2 regions of the Ruegeria sp. CDSC052 genome follow, and region 2 is predicted to be linked to the other one. Evidence: riboswitches for the same ligand, from Rfam matches in the RefSeq annotation. Region 2 holds a riboswitch; the other holds the start of a gene.
What was found. Region 2 has a riboswitch for cobalamin ahead of AC2FIM_RS04985 (DUF1636 family protein). Riboswitches for the same ligand answer to the same signal wherever they lie in the genome.
Positions count from the first base shown of each region.

Region 1: linked by a shared signal. The riboswitch ahead of AC2FIM_RS13265 (hypothetical protein) and the one ahead of AC2FIM_RS04985 (DUF1636 family protein) in region 2 are both predicted to bind cobalamin.

Region 1 is NZ_JBXWOB010000007.1:134,376-140,436, reverse strand. It holds gene rsgA (ribosome small subunit-dependent GTPase A) at 1-210, shown strand, start outside; gene AC2FIM_RS13270 (alpha/beta hydrolase family protein) at 235-1,092, opposite strand; cobalamin riboswitch at 1,232-1,451, shown strand; gene AC2FIM_RS13265 (hypothetical protein) at 1,535-1,939, shown strand; gene AC2FIM_RS13260 (protein-tyrosine phosphatase family protein) at 1,941-2,441, opposite strand; gene AC2FIM_RS13255 (DNA polymerase III subunit gamma/tau) at 2,598-4,349, shown strand; gene AC2FIM_RS13250 (YbaB/EbfC family nucleoid-associated protein) at 4,505-4,849, shown strand; gene recR (recombination mediator RecR) at 4,914-5,507, shown strand; gene AC2FIM_RS13240 (thermonuclease family protein) at 5,614-6,061, shown strand, end outside.
Region 2 is NZ_JBXWOB010000001.1:991,910-997,970, reverse strand. It holds gene cobN (cobaltochelatase subunit CobN) at 1-3,049, opposite strand, end outside; gene cobW (cobalamin biosynthesis protein CobW) at 3,053-4,108, opposite strand; gene AC2FIM_RS04985 (DUF1636 family protein) at 4,111-4,485, opposite strand; cobalamin riboswitch at 4,580-4,786, opposite strand; gene AC2FIM_RS04980 (hypothetical protein) at 5,321-6,061, shown strand, end outside.

The DNA of each region.
Region 1 (6,061 bases), on a different contig from region 2:
TGCCAGCACCAGGCCGAACCCGGTTGTGCTGTGCAGGAGGCGATTGCCAATGGCGTGCTTGAGCCCGACCGGCTGGCGCGCTGGCACAAGCTTCGGCGCGAAGATCAGAGGAATTCCGAAACCCTCGCGCAGTCACGGGCACGTGACAAAGCCTTTGGCAAAATGGTGCGATCCGTCATGAATGACAAAAAGTCCCGCAGCAGACACTGAGCGTGACAGAAAGGCGCCTCGTTTTCAGGCAATCAACCGGGGCCAAACCGCCCGGTTTCTGCGGGCAAAAGCGCCAATATGACCGATCTCAGGCGCTCCGAATTCATTCGGAGACAACAGATGTCGCCGCGCCTTTGGTCCATACAGATCGGCAAGCCGCCAGACAGCGTCTGGCGGCACCATCTGGTCGTCCTCGAAGGTGAACAGGTCCACCGGCGTATTCGATTGCGCCCATCTCGCTTCGGGCAGAGCGTCACCGATCTGCGGCACATAATTCTGCGGCGCCGTGCACCAGCCACGCCATTGCCAATAGACCGGACCAGGCAAATCGGCACCGATCCCCACCGCTTTGCCCGGCAGATAGCCCAGCGCATTCACTGCCAGACGCCCATGCACATGCCAGAACATCCACGCCAGCCCGCGATAGGGCCAGGGATGGTCGGACAGAGTAACCAGCCCCGAACATACACAGATCATCCGGTCGATCTGATCAATGTCTGGCTGCACCGGCCCCAGCAAGCCGCCAAGGGAATGACCGATGCTCCACTGCAAAGCGTCCGGGAACCGCCTGCGCATCTCAGCCCGTGCGGCGGGCATGTCGACCAAGGCCCAATCCGCCATGGTCACCTCAGAGGTTTTGAGTTTGTCGCGCAGCGAATGCCCGAAATCGCTGTAGTCATAGGTCAGACAGGCCATACCCTGTTCGGCGGCCAGCCAACGGGCAAAATGCTGGTAATATTCGCGCGGCACTGCAGTTGCGCTGTGAATCACCACGGCGATCTTCGGCTCGGTTGCAGGCAGATACAGCCGTGCCGACAGGCTGGCAGAGCATGAGGCAAAGTCAAAGTCCTTAGTCTGGACGCAGGGCGTGGTATCAAGCATGGCGCTTCCGACAAGTTCTGAACTACTCGGTTCACTCAACAATCGGCCCGATTTCGGCCACCAGAGTCAAGATTTCATCAAGATGACCAAACGTCCGGTTTGCACCCCAACAGGTGGCTTGACTCGGGGTCTGCATAGCCGCTAGCGATGTGGTGATGGTTCTTGCCCCGGAATTGGGGCGGGATGAAAAGGGAACACGGTGCGGTCTGCCCCGGCGATGCCGGAAAGGGCCAACTCCGCGACTGCCCCCGCAACTGTAAGCGGTGAGCAATGCCGAAATACCACTGGCCCCAGGGCTGGGAAGGTCGGCAAAGCGACGACCCGCAAGTCAGGAGACCTGCCATCGTATCGAAACCGAAACTCGGGCGGGGTGTCCGGGCAGGTCGTCAGCGCGCTGTCACACCTGATCCTCACCCTTCGTCCTGCGCGCGGAGGGCGCATTATGATCTGGAAGACAAAGACACATGAATTCACCGCAACCGTCTGTCAGAGGACCGGGAAACCCTGCCCCGCCCTGGCCCGAATGGCACGCGCCATGGCCGAGGCGATGGCGACGGCAACGCCTGCAGCATCCAAAACATTCGAGGTCGAAGGCACTAGCGATCTGACCCATTGCACCGAAGGCTGCACGGCCCGTTTTCGGGCCCAATCAGAACAGATCAGGGTCTATTGCGGCACCAGCACGGACACGCCGACAGAAATGCTGGACGCCTATGGCGACATGATGTTCGGGCCGGAGTTCATCCAGAAATCCGCTGGTTTTCTGTCAGAACCACCCTGTGCGATGCTCGACGTTTCGACTCTGCCGCCGCGCAGCGACAGTATTCCGTATCAAGTGTCTGCCTGATTCAGGGAAGGGTTCGGGCCGGCAACCCGGCCCAGTCCTTTTGCGCTTTGGTTTCCACCGCGCAGGGCCGCACCGCACGCAACCGCCGAAGCGCTTGGCCAGGCGCTTCGCCGCATTCCACCATTAGCCGCATCACAACCATCCCCGAGCGACCGCACCCACCGCGGCAATGCACCAGCACCTTGCCACCGCTGGCAAGGACATGTTGGGCCGCCTCACTGGCTTGCGGCCAAAGCGCCTCAACCTCAGGCGTGGGGACGCCGAAATCGCGGATTGGAAGGTGAACCCAGGCAATCCGTTCGCACTGCAGGTCCGCCTCGAATGACAGCCCGCCGGAATGCTGGAACTCATCCGAGGTCGTCATCGAGATGACCAGGTCCGGCGCCCAATTCCGGATTACTGCGAAATCCCCAGCATAATCGCCCGTGACACCCGGCAGTGGGCACAGAGCGATCTGCCCTTTGCCCAATCCAAGAGGGTGAATTGCAAAACTCTCCAACACAGCTCCTTTTCCTGCATCACCACATGGGGCTAAAGCCCCTCATGATTTACCGGCTCTGATGCAACTTGCCAAAACGAAATTCCTTTTCGCGCGCGGTGGACGCGGACGGCGGGGGTCTCTACGCTGCAAACCTGACACGAATCCAACAGAGCAGACATGACCGACACGCCCAGCCCCGCCTATCAGGTTCTCGCGCGGAAATACCGCCCGGAAACTTTTGCTGACCTCGTCGGTCAGAACGCAATGGTGCGCACGCTGAAAAACGCGTTCGAGGCCGACCGGATTGCGCAAGCCTTCATCATGACTGGCATCCGCGGCACCGGTAAGACGACCACGGCCCGGATCATCGCCAAGGGCATGAACTGCATCGGTCCTGATGGGCAAGGCAAGCCCACGACCGAACCTTGCGGCCAGTGCGAACATTGCGTCGCCATCATGGAAGGCCGCCATGTCGATGTGATGGAGATGGACGCCGCCAGCCGCACCGGCGTAAATGACATTCGCGAAATCATCGACTCGGTGCGCTATCGTGCCGCCAGTGCGCGCTATAAGATCTACATCATCGACGAAGTTCACATGCTTTCGACCAGCGCGTTCAACGCGCTGCTCAAGACGTTGGAAGAACCTCCTGCGCATGTGAAGTTCATCTTTGCCACGACCGAAATCCGCAAAGTCCCGGTGACTGTTCTGTCGCGGTGCCAACGATTTGACCTGCGCCGGATCGAACCCGAGGACATGATTGGCCTGCTCAATAAGATTGCAGCGGCTGAGAAGGCGCAGATCGCGGAGGATGCCCTGGCGCTGATCACCCGCGCGGCCGAAGGGTCGGCGCGCGACGCAACATCGCTGCTGGATCAGGCAATCAGCCATGGGGCCGGTGAAACCAGCGCCGATCAGGTGCGCGCGATGCTGGGTCTGGCCGACCGGGGCCGGGTATTGGACTTGATGGAAATGATCCTGCGAGGGGATGCAGCAAGCGCGCTGACTGAATTGGGCGGGCAATATGCCGAAGGGGCCGATCCGCTATCCGTGCTGCGTGACCTGGCCGAAATCACGCACTGGGTTTCGGTTGTGAAGATCACGCCAGACGCAGCCGAGGACCCGACGGTTTCCCCTGATGAACGTGCCCGTGGTCAGCAAATGGCCGAGGCCCTGCCAATGCGCGTTTTGACCCGGATGTGGCAGATGTTGCTGAAAGCGCTGGAAGAGGTATCGGCCGCGCCAAATGCCATGATGGCTGCTGAAATGGCCGTTATCCGCCTGACCCATGTTGCCGACTTGCCCAGCCCCGAAGAGCTGATCAAGCGCCTGCAGGACAACCCGCCACCGCCTCCGAATGGTGGTCCGGGCGGTGGTATGGCCGTGCCCTCTCAGGCTCCGGTACCAGCGGCATCATCTTCTTACGTGTCCGCAACTAGCAGCCCCGCCGGCGCGCCTTCGGCGGCTCTGGCCCATGATATCCAATCGGCGCTGGCACGGTATCCGAGTTTTGACCACGTGGTTGAATTGATCCGCACCAATCGGGATGTGAAACTTCTGGTCGAGGTCGAAAACGGGGTGCGGCTGGTTTCTTACCAACCGGGGCGGATCGAATTCACCCCGACACAGAACGCACCCACAGATCTGGCAGCGAGACTGGGTTCGTCGCTGCAACGATGGACTGGCAACCGCTGGGCTGTGTCGATTGTAGCCGATGGTGAGGTTGCGACCATCGCCGAGATTCGAGACGCCGCCGAGCTGGCGTTGAAAGCAGAGGCTGAGAAACACCCATTGGTTCAGGCGGTGCTCATGCAATTTCCGAAGGCACGCATCAAGCGGATTGAAACACCGGAAGAACGTGCCGCCAAGGTGGAAACCGAGGCGCTGCCCGAGGTCGAAGACGAATGGGACCCGTTCGAGGAAGACTGAAACCGTCCCATCTTACCCAACAGGAAACCTCCCGGGCCCAACGAGAGGAAAGGTCTTGCCAAAGGCCTTGACGACGGGCGGGAGCCAGCTCGGCCCTTGTGCCGCGCCGACCGCGCCCGTATTTAGGCGTCAAACCGGATATTAGGAGAATACCGATGCTCAAAGGACTCGGCGGCCTGGGTGACATGGCCAAGATGATGAAATCCGCGCAGGATCTACAGACCAAGATGACGGATATGCAGGAAGAGCTGAATACCATCATGGTTGTCGGCGAATCCGGTGCAGGGCTGGTCAAGGCAACAGCCACGGCCAAGGGAGAGCTGAAAGGTCTCGATATCGACCCGTCAATCTTTAACGGCGACGACAAGGAAGTGGTCGAAGATCTGATCCTGGCCGCCGTCAAAGATGCTCAGGCCAAGGCCGCAGAACGGTCGCAGGCTGAGATGGCTAAGCTGACCGAAGGTATGGGCCTGCCCGCAGACATCAAGCTGCCGTTCTGATAGGCACTCCAGACGAAATACCGGCCGGGCCCAACTGCCCGGCCCTTATGCAGGAGCAAGCGCAGTGAGTTCGAACAGCGATATCGACAATCTGATCGACCTGATGGCCAAACTGCCAGGCCTCGGCCCACGTTCGGCCCGTCGCGCAGTGCTGCATCTGATCCGCAAACGCGCCCTTCTGCTGACACCGCTTGCGGACGCGATGCAACAGGTTGCCATCACTGCCCGTGAGTGCCTGAATTGCGGCAATGTAGGCACTTCGGATATCTGCGACATCTGCGATAGCGAAGTCCGCGCGACCGGAGAGCTGTGCGTCGTCGAAGACGTCGCCGACCTTTGGGCGATGGAACGCGCAGCGGTTTTCAAAGGCCGCTATCACGTGCTGGGCGGCACCTTGTCGGCATTAGATGGAGTCGGCCCGGATGAGCTGCGCATTCCTCGCCTCAAGGATCGGGTCACAGCCGAGGGGATCACCGAAGTCATTCTGGCGCTGAACGCCACTGTCGATGGCCAGACCACCGCGCACTATATAGCCGATCAACTGGACGGGCAGGTGCGCCTGACCTCGCTGGCGCAGGGCGTGCCGATTGGCGGCGAGTTGGACTACCTGGATGACGGGACGATTACGGCGGCGCTGAGGGCGCGGAAGGAGTTGTAGTTGAGCTTCGACACTTGGTCGAATTCAAATATCAAGTTTACACAAATACTGTATCCAGCCTAACATTCTACGCATCGATTAAGCAGATTTAGAATGCGTTTTTCATATGTTGAGATATATATTGAAGGCCCTGTTCGGATCATCGCGCAAACGATCCAGGGTGGTGCCCTTCCAACCAACTAAACGACCTGCGATCACCGGAGCACGACCGGTTCCGTCAAAGCAGCCGCCCTCGGCTTATCCAACCACACGGACTCTCAAAGGCAAGTGCCACGTAATCGACGGCGACACGATCGTGATAAGCGGCACCAAGATCAGGGTTGCCGGAATCGATGCGCCCGAGCTTGAGCATCCCTGGGGCAAGAAATCCAAGTTTGCGCTGATCAAGATGTGCAAAGGCATGGTGATCACAGCCGAAATCAAAGAAGAGGTTTCCTACGATCGGATCGTCGCCAAGTGCACGCTTCCAGATGGTACTGATGTCGCCGCAGAATTGGTTAAACTTGGACTGGCTCTGGACTGGCCCAAGTTTTCCGGCGGTGAATACGCGCATC
Region 2 (6,061 bases):
CGGCGCCGCGGAATCCGTGCCGTTGCATTCCTGCGATCCAGTCAGGATTAGCCGCGCGCGCGTGGACAACGCGGCTGATTTCCTCAGAGAGGGTTCGGGCGCGGGGGGTGTCTGGGTTGGTATTGTCCAGATGGTACAGCTGCGCAGTACCGCCAGTGACTTTCTTGGCGGCGGCAAAACCGGCCTCATGCGTGGCATAGTCATTGGCCAACAGCAGATCGGTTTCGGTCAGGTCCTGAAGGTGAACAAAGCTATCGGCGTGGGCAACGCGTTGGGTAATACCATCGACATCCCGTGCAATTTGCTCGCCCTCAAGCGCAAAGGAACTGGCATCCAGCCAAGCCTGACCGGCCTGTGCGCGCGCTTCGTCCGTATAGATTTCGGATAGCTGCGTCATGTTCAGGCCATAGCTGCCGGGGGCGGGGCCATAGACACGGGCGGCCGGTGCCTGCCCGGCATATGGGTTCCAGTCTGCTGCCTCGTCCCGTTCACACAATGCTCGCACTGCCTGGCCATACAGCGCAGAAAGCGTCGGGAATACATCGCGGAACAGGCCCGAGACACGCAAGGTCACGTCTAGCCGTGGACGGCTGAGATCAGTGATTGGCAGCACCTCGATACCGGAAACCCGCTCCGACCCCTTGTCCCAAACCGGTTTCACACCCAGTAGGTGAAGCGCCATGGCGAATTCTTCACCCGCAGTGCGCATCGTGGCCGAGCCCCAGAGGTCGACAATCAGCCCCTTGGGGTAATCGCCTTCTTCCTGCAGATGCCGTCGCACTAGTTCCTCGGCCAGTTTGACACCTTGGGTATAGGCCGCGCGTGTTGGAACCGAACGCGGATCGGTGGTGTAAAGATTTCGCCCTGTCGGCAGCACGTCCGAGCGCCCGCGATAGGGTGAGCCAGACGGGCCAGCCTCGATCCGTTTCCCGGCCAGTGCGTCCAAAAGTGATTGACGTTCCGCATGCGCCGAAGGCGTGGCATCAAAATTGCCGGTCACTTCGGGGACGCGGCCAAAGACGTGCAAGCCGTCACCGAACTGGCTTTCTTTGATGTCGCAGACAAATCGGTCGATACGGGTGATCGCTTCGGCGGTACAGGTTGCCTGATTCAGACCCAGATCGCTTTCCAGACCAATGGCCTGCGCCTCATCCCGTATGTCTTCTTGTAGTCGGTCGCGGCGTTTGGGGTCCAGCCCGTCGGCGTTCGAGAATTCGTCAAGCAGGGATTCCAGCCGCACCATACGGTCCGGCGTGTCACTTGTTCGCATCGGGGGCGGGATATGGCCCAGTGTAACCGCCCCGATCCGGCGCTTGGCCTGCGCGGCCTCGCCGGGGTCATTCACGATAAAGGGGTAGATCACCGGCAGATCTCGGACCAACGCCTCAGGCCAGCAGTTTTGGGACAGGGCGACCGATTTGCCTGGCAGCCATTCCAACGTGCCATGCGCGCCGATATGGATCAGCGCGTCCGCGCCATGCCCCTTACGCAGCCAGAGATAGAAGGCAACATAGCTGTGGCGCGGGGTGCGCGAAAGATCGTGATAGTCGTCATCGCGCAGCTCGGGTGTGCCGCGTTCCGGTTGCAGCGCGATCAGTGTCTTGCCCCGGTTCAAGGCGGTAAAGTGGAACGCACCATCGGCAAAAACCGGGTCGTCCTCAGGCTTGCCCCAAATGGATTGCAGATCCGTTTGCAACTGTTCCGGCAAGTCTGCCAGCGCGGTCTGATAGGCCGCGAGCGGCCAAGCCAGTCGCGCATCCAAAAGCGTCTCGGCTATCGGTTCGCCGGGTGCTGTATCATAGCCTTCAGCCTGCAGATCGGACAGCATCGCCTCGGCCGAGGCCAACGCATCCAGGCCAACCGCATGGGCCATCTGCCAGTCCTTGCCGGGATAAGTCGACAGCACCAACGCTGGAACCTGATCTGGCTTGGGTTTGTCGCTTAGGCGCAGCCAGCCGTCCACCCGATCAATGATCGCCTCAACCCGTTCCGGCTCGGGGCGGTGGGCAAAACGGGAATATTCCAGATACGGGTCGCGCTTGCCCGGTTCCTTGAACGAAGCGATGCCCGCCGAAATGCGGCCATCCACCTCGGGCAGGACCACATGCATTGCGAGGTCGGCGGGGGACAGCCCGCGTTCCGCATCGACCCAAGCCTTGCGGCGTGCGGTGGACAAGGCGACCTGAAATACCGGCACATTGGCGGCGTCCAGCGGGGACGTTCCCGAGGCGCCTTTGCCCGAAAAGGAGGTGGCGTTGATGATTGCCGAGGGGGCCAGCGCTACGACCTGTTCGCGCAGCCAGTCAGCGGCGGTAGGGGCTTTGAGCGACGGCGCAAATAGGCCAACAGCCTGAAACCCACGCGCACGCAGACGGTGGATCAGGGCCGCGACCGGGGCAGTGTCTGCCGAGGTCAGATAGGCGCGATAGAAGGTCACGAGGATGCGCTTGGCATCACCGGCGAATGCGGTATCCGCCGGGATCACACCGCGATCCGGGCACCATACGCCACATTCCGGGATCGTCTTGGCCCCCATCACCGGGCCAGAATAAAGCCCCGCGGCCAGTGCCATTTGCGCCAGCGCAGCCTGCGCTGCGACCTCACCGCCTGTGTCGCAAAGATGCGCCAGCCGCCGCAGGGTTGAAACGGGCAGGGTAGAATAGTCATCCAGGCGCGTATCTTCACGTCCATCCGCCGGCAGGACTGCCACAGCGATGCCTTTGGCGTGGGCCAGTGCCAGAACCTGCTGCAATCCGTAGGACCAGTAGGGCACGCCACCGATCAGGCGGATCAGAATGCCTTTGGCGCCCTCCAGCGTCTGCTCGACATAGGTGTCGACAGAAAGCGGGTGCTTCAGCGCCGTTAGATTGGCCAGCCGCAGGGTCGGCATCCGGCCTTCGGGTCCACCACCACGATGCCAGCCTGCCGCGAAAGCGCCAAGATCACTGTCGGAAAAGGACAGCACCACCAGATCCGCCGGGCTCTGGCCCAGATCGGTTGGGGTCTCCGTTTCCTCTAACCCGTGGCTTTCGCGGAAGACGACGTGCATGGCTTACTCGGCGGCCTCGGTTACACCCACGAGGATTTCGCGGATTTCAGCCTCTTTGATGTCGTCATGCTCGGCGATGACCACCAGACGCGAGCGACGCTCTTCACCTGGCTCCCACGGGCGGTCGTACTGATGACGCACACGGGCCCCGACTGCCTGCACCAAAAGGCGCATGGGTTTGCCGGTAACAGCGGCATAGCCTTTGACCCGCAGGATGTTCAGTTCATTCGCCAGACGTTCGATATTGGCGACCAGCTGGGCCGGATCGGTCTGTTCCGGCAGCTCGACAATGATGCTTTCGAAATCATCATGCTCGTGATCGTGGTGGCCATCGTGATGGCTGGGACGTGCCTCCATGTCATCTTCAGCAGCGGCCTCAAGCCCCAGCACAACACGTACATCCACAGCGCCTTCGGCCACTTCGACCACGGGCAGCGGGCGCGGAGCCTCTGCCGCGATGATTTCCTTGGCCTTGGCGACCCCCTCGGGGCCAGCAAGATCAGGCTTGGTCAGCAGAATGATGTCGGCGCAGGAGATCTGGTCCTCGAACACCTCGGATAGCGGCGTTTCGTGATCAATCGAGTCATCGGCCAGGCGCTGGGCATCCACCGCAGCGACATTCGGGGCAAAGCGACCGGCGGCCACAGCTTCGGCATCGGCCAGAGCAATTACGCCATCCACGGTGATTTTCGAGCGGATATCCGGCCAGTCGAACGCTTTCAGCAGCGGCTTGGGCAGGGCCAAGCCAGAGGTTTCGATCAGAATGTGATCGGGGCGCGGCTCTAGCGCCATCAGCGCCTCGATGGTCGGGATGAAATCATCTGCCACGGTGCAGCAGATGCATCCATTGGCCAATTCCATAATGTTTTCCGCCGGGCAATCGGGGATCGCGCAGGATTTGAGGATATCGCCATCGACGCCAACATCTCCAAACTCGTTGACCACAACGGCCAGGCGCTTGCCCTGCGGGTTCTGCATCAGATGACGCACCAGCGTGGTCTTTCCCGAGCCCAGAAAGCCGGTGATCACAGTGACGGGCAGTTTTTCGAGATTGCTCATATCTAAGCTCCAATCGGGGGAATGCGGGCCGCACAGTTTTTGCGGAAATGTTCAGGACGTTCGCGCCATTTAACGAGGCCATCTTGGGTCTCGAGATATTTGGTCGCACCTTCAACAATGGTCTCGACATGATCGGTTTCATCGAGATGCTCATAGACAAAGGTCCAACGTTCGGGTCCGCCACGCAGCACAATCGAGCAGCCCTGATCGCAATTTGAAAGGCATTCTACTGCCTTCAAAGTGACGCCATCAGGAAGTTCTGCCTGCTCCAACGCCTTGTGCAGCAACGCCCCAGGACGATCTGCATCATTCTCGACGGGCAGGCCGCGGCGGCAGGTCGTGCACACCAGCAGTTCAACAGGTGTGGTCTCGGTCATGTCTCTCATCCCCCCAAATCCTCTTCGCGGGGGACGGGGTTTCATGCGGGCCACGTATTGCGACATGGGCCCGACACCGGATCACCCCGTCCGGTTTCAACTTCGGATGTTGGCAGGTCTCCCGGCTTGCGGATGTCAGAGGCTGGCCTCTGGCAGATGTCCCGCCTTCCCGGCCTGTCTGGCCAGTGGCTTTGGGCACCCTCTCCGGTCACGGTCGCGGGGGCGGCTGCGTTTGACGGATGACCGCTGACGCATTCCCTTTTCATCTGCATGTGCAGACACCAACGGATGGGACATGCGGCACGGGCAGGGGGCTTGTCAAGCGCGGCAGACGCACGGAAATCATCGAGAATGGAAAAGCGACCTGCCAATGCCTGTCAGCGGCATGTTTGGTCAGCCACATGCAAAATGACGGCAGGCGAGTTTGGGCTTTGCGCCTCGAAGATATCCAGACGAAAGGATTCGCGGGCCAGTTACTTCAAAGGGCATATCGCGTGGATTCGATAGAGCGGTCAAATTTACCGGCCGAGCCAGTGAGTCCACCGCCTTCTGATCAATCCGGTGTCAAGCTTCACTCAGCAGAGCACTGCCGTAGCGAGACGGCATGTCGCAGGCTCGAAAAGCCGAATGCGAAGCAACTGTTTGAAAGTATTGGAGGCGAGTACCGGAATCGAACCGGTGTACACGGATTTGCAATCCAGAAAGAGCGTAAGCGAAAACAACGGCTTAAGGGTGCAAAGCACCCCCTGACAAAAAGTGAACAAAAAGCGAAAGTTCCAACGGATTTTCCGCGCCAGAATGCTCACAGTAACGCTTGCAACCTTGAGGCATTGCAATGAGTTGGGCGGTCGCAAATGAATGCGCCGAGCGCCGCTTTGGCAGCGCTGCACGCAAGCAGATCATCATGTTCCTGGCTGACAAGGCGAGTGATGACGGCTCAGGCATCTGGTGCTCCAAGGGGACGATCCAGCGCCACACAGAGCTCAGCGAAAGCACGGTCAAGCGCACAATCATCGACTTCCTGCGCGAAGGCATTTTGATCGAGACAGGGCGGCGGCACTGCAAGAATGGCTACACCGTCATTTACCGCATTGTTCTGGAGCGGGTGGCCGCGCTCGAACCCACGGCCGAGCCCGATATTGAGACGGGGGTCACTGTGAACCCCGCCCAGCCTGAACCCGGTACGGGGTCCACGGTGAACGGGGTACGGGGTTCACGGTGGACCCCAAACCATCCTAAAACCATCCATAAACCACCTACGCGCAAGCGCGAAGCGGCGGAGGAGGTTGAAGATCTTGAAGCTGAGAAGATCTTGGCGGCCTATCCCGAAGACAGGATCCGAGACCGGCGGACCACTCTGCGCCTGATCGCAGCGGCTTTGAGGGCAGGGGTAGAACCTGATGACCTGAAGCAAGCGATCAAAGCCTATGCCAAGGAAAGCGAAGGCTACACGCGGAGCAAGGTCTGTTTCTCGGACAATTGGTTCAAGATGCGCCGGTGGGAGAAGGGGCTTGCCCAGGTGCTGGCCGACCGCGAGAAGGCGCGAGAGGCCGAAGCCAAAGGCCGCGCGAGCCTC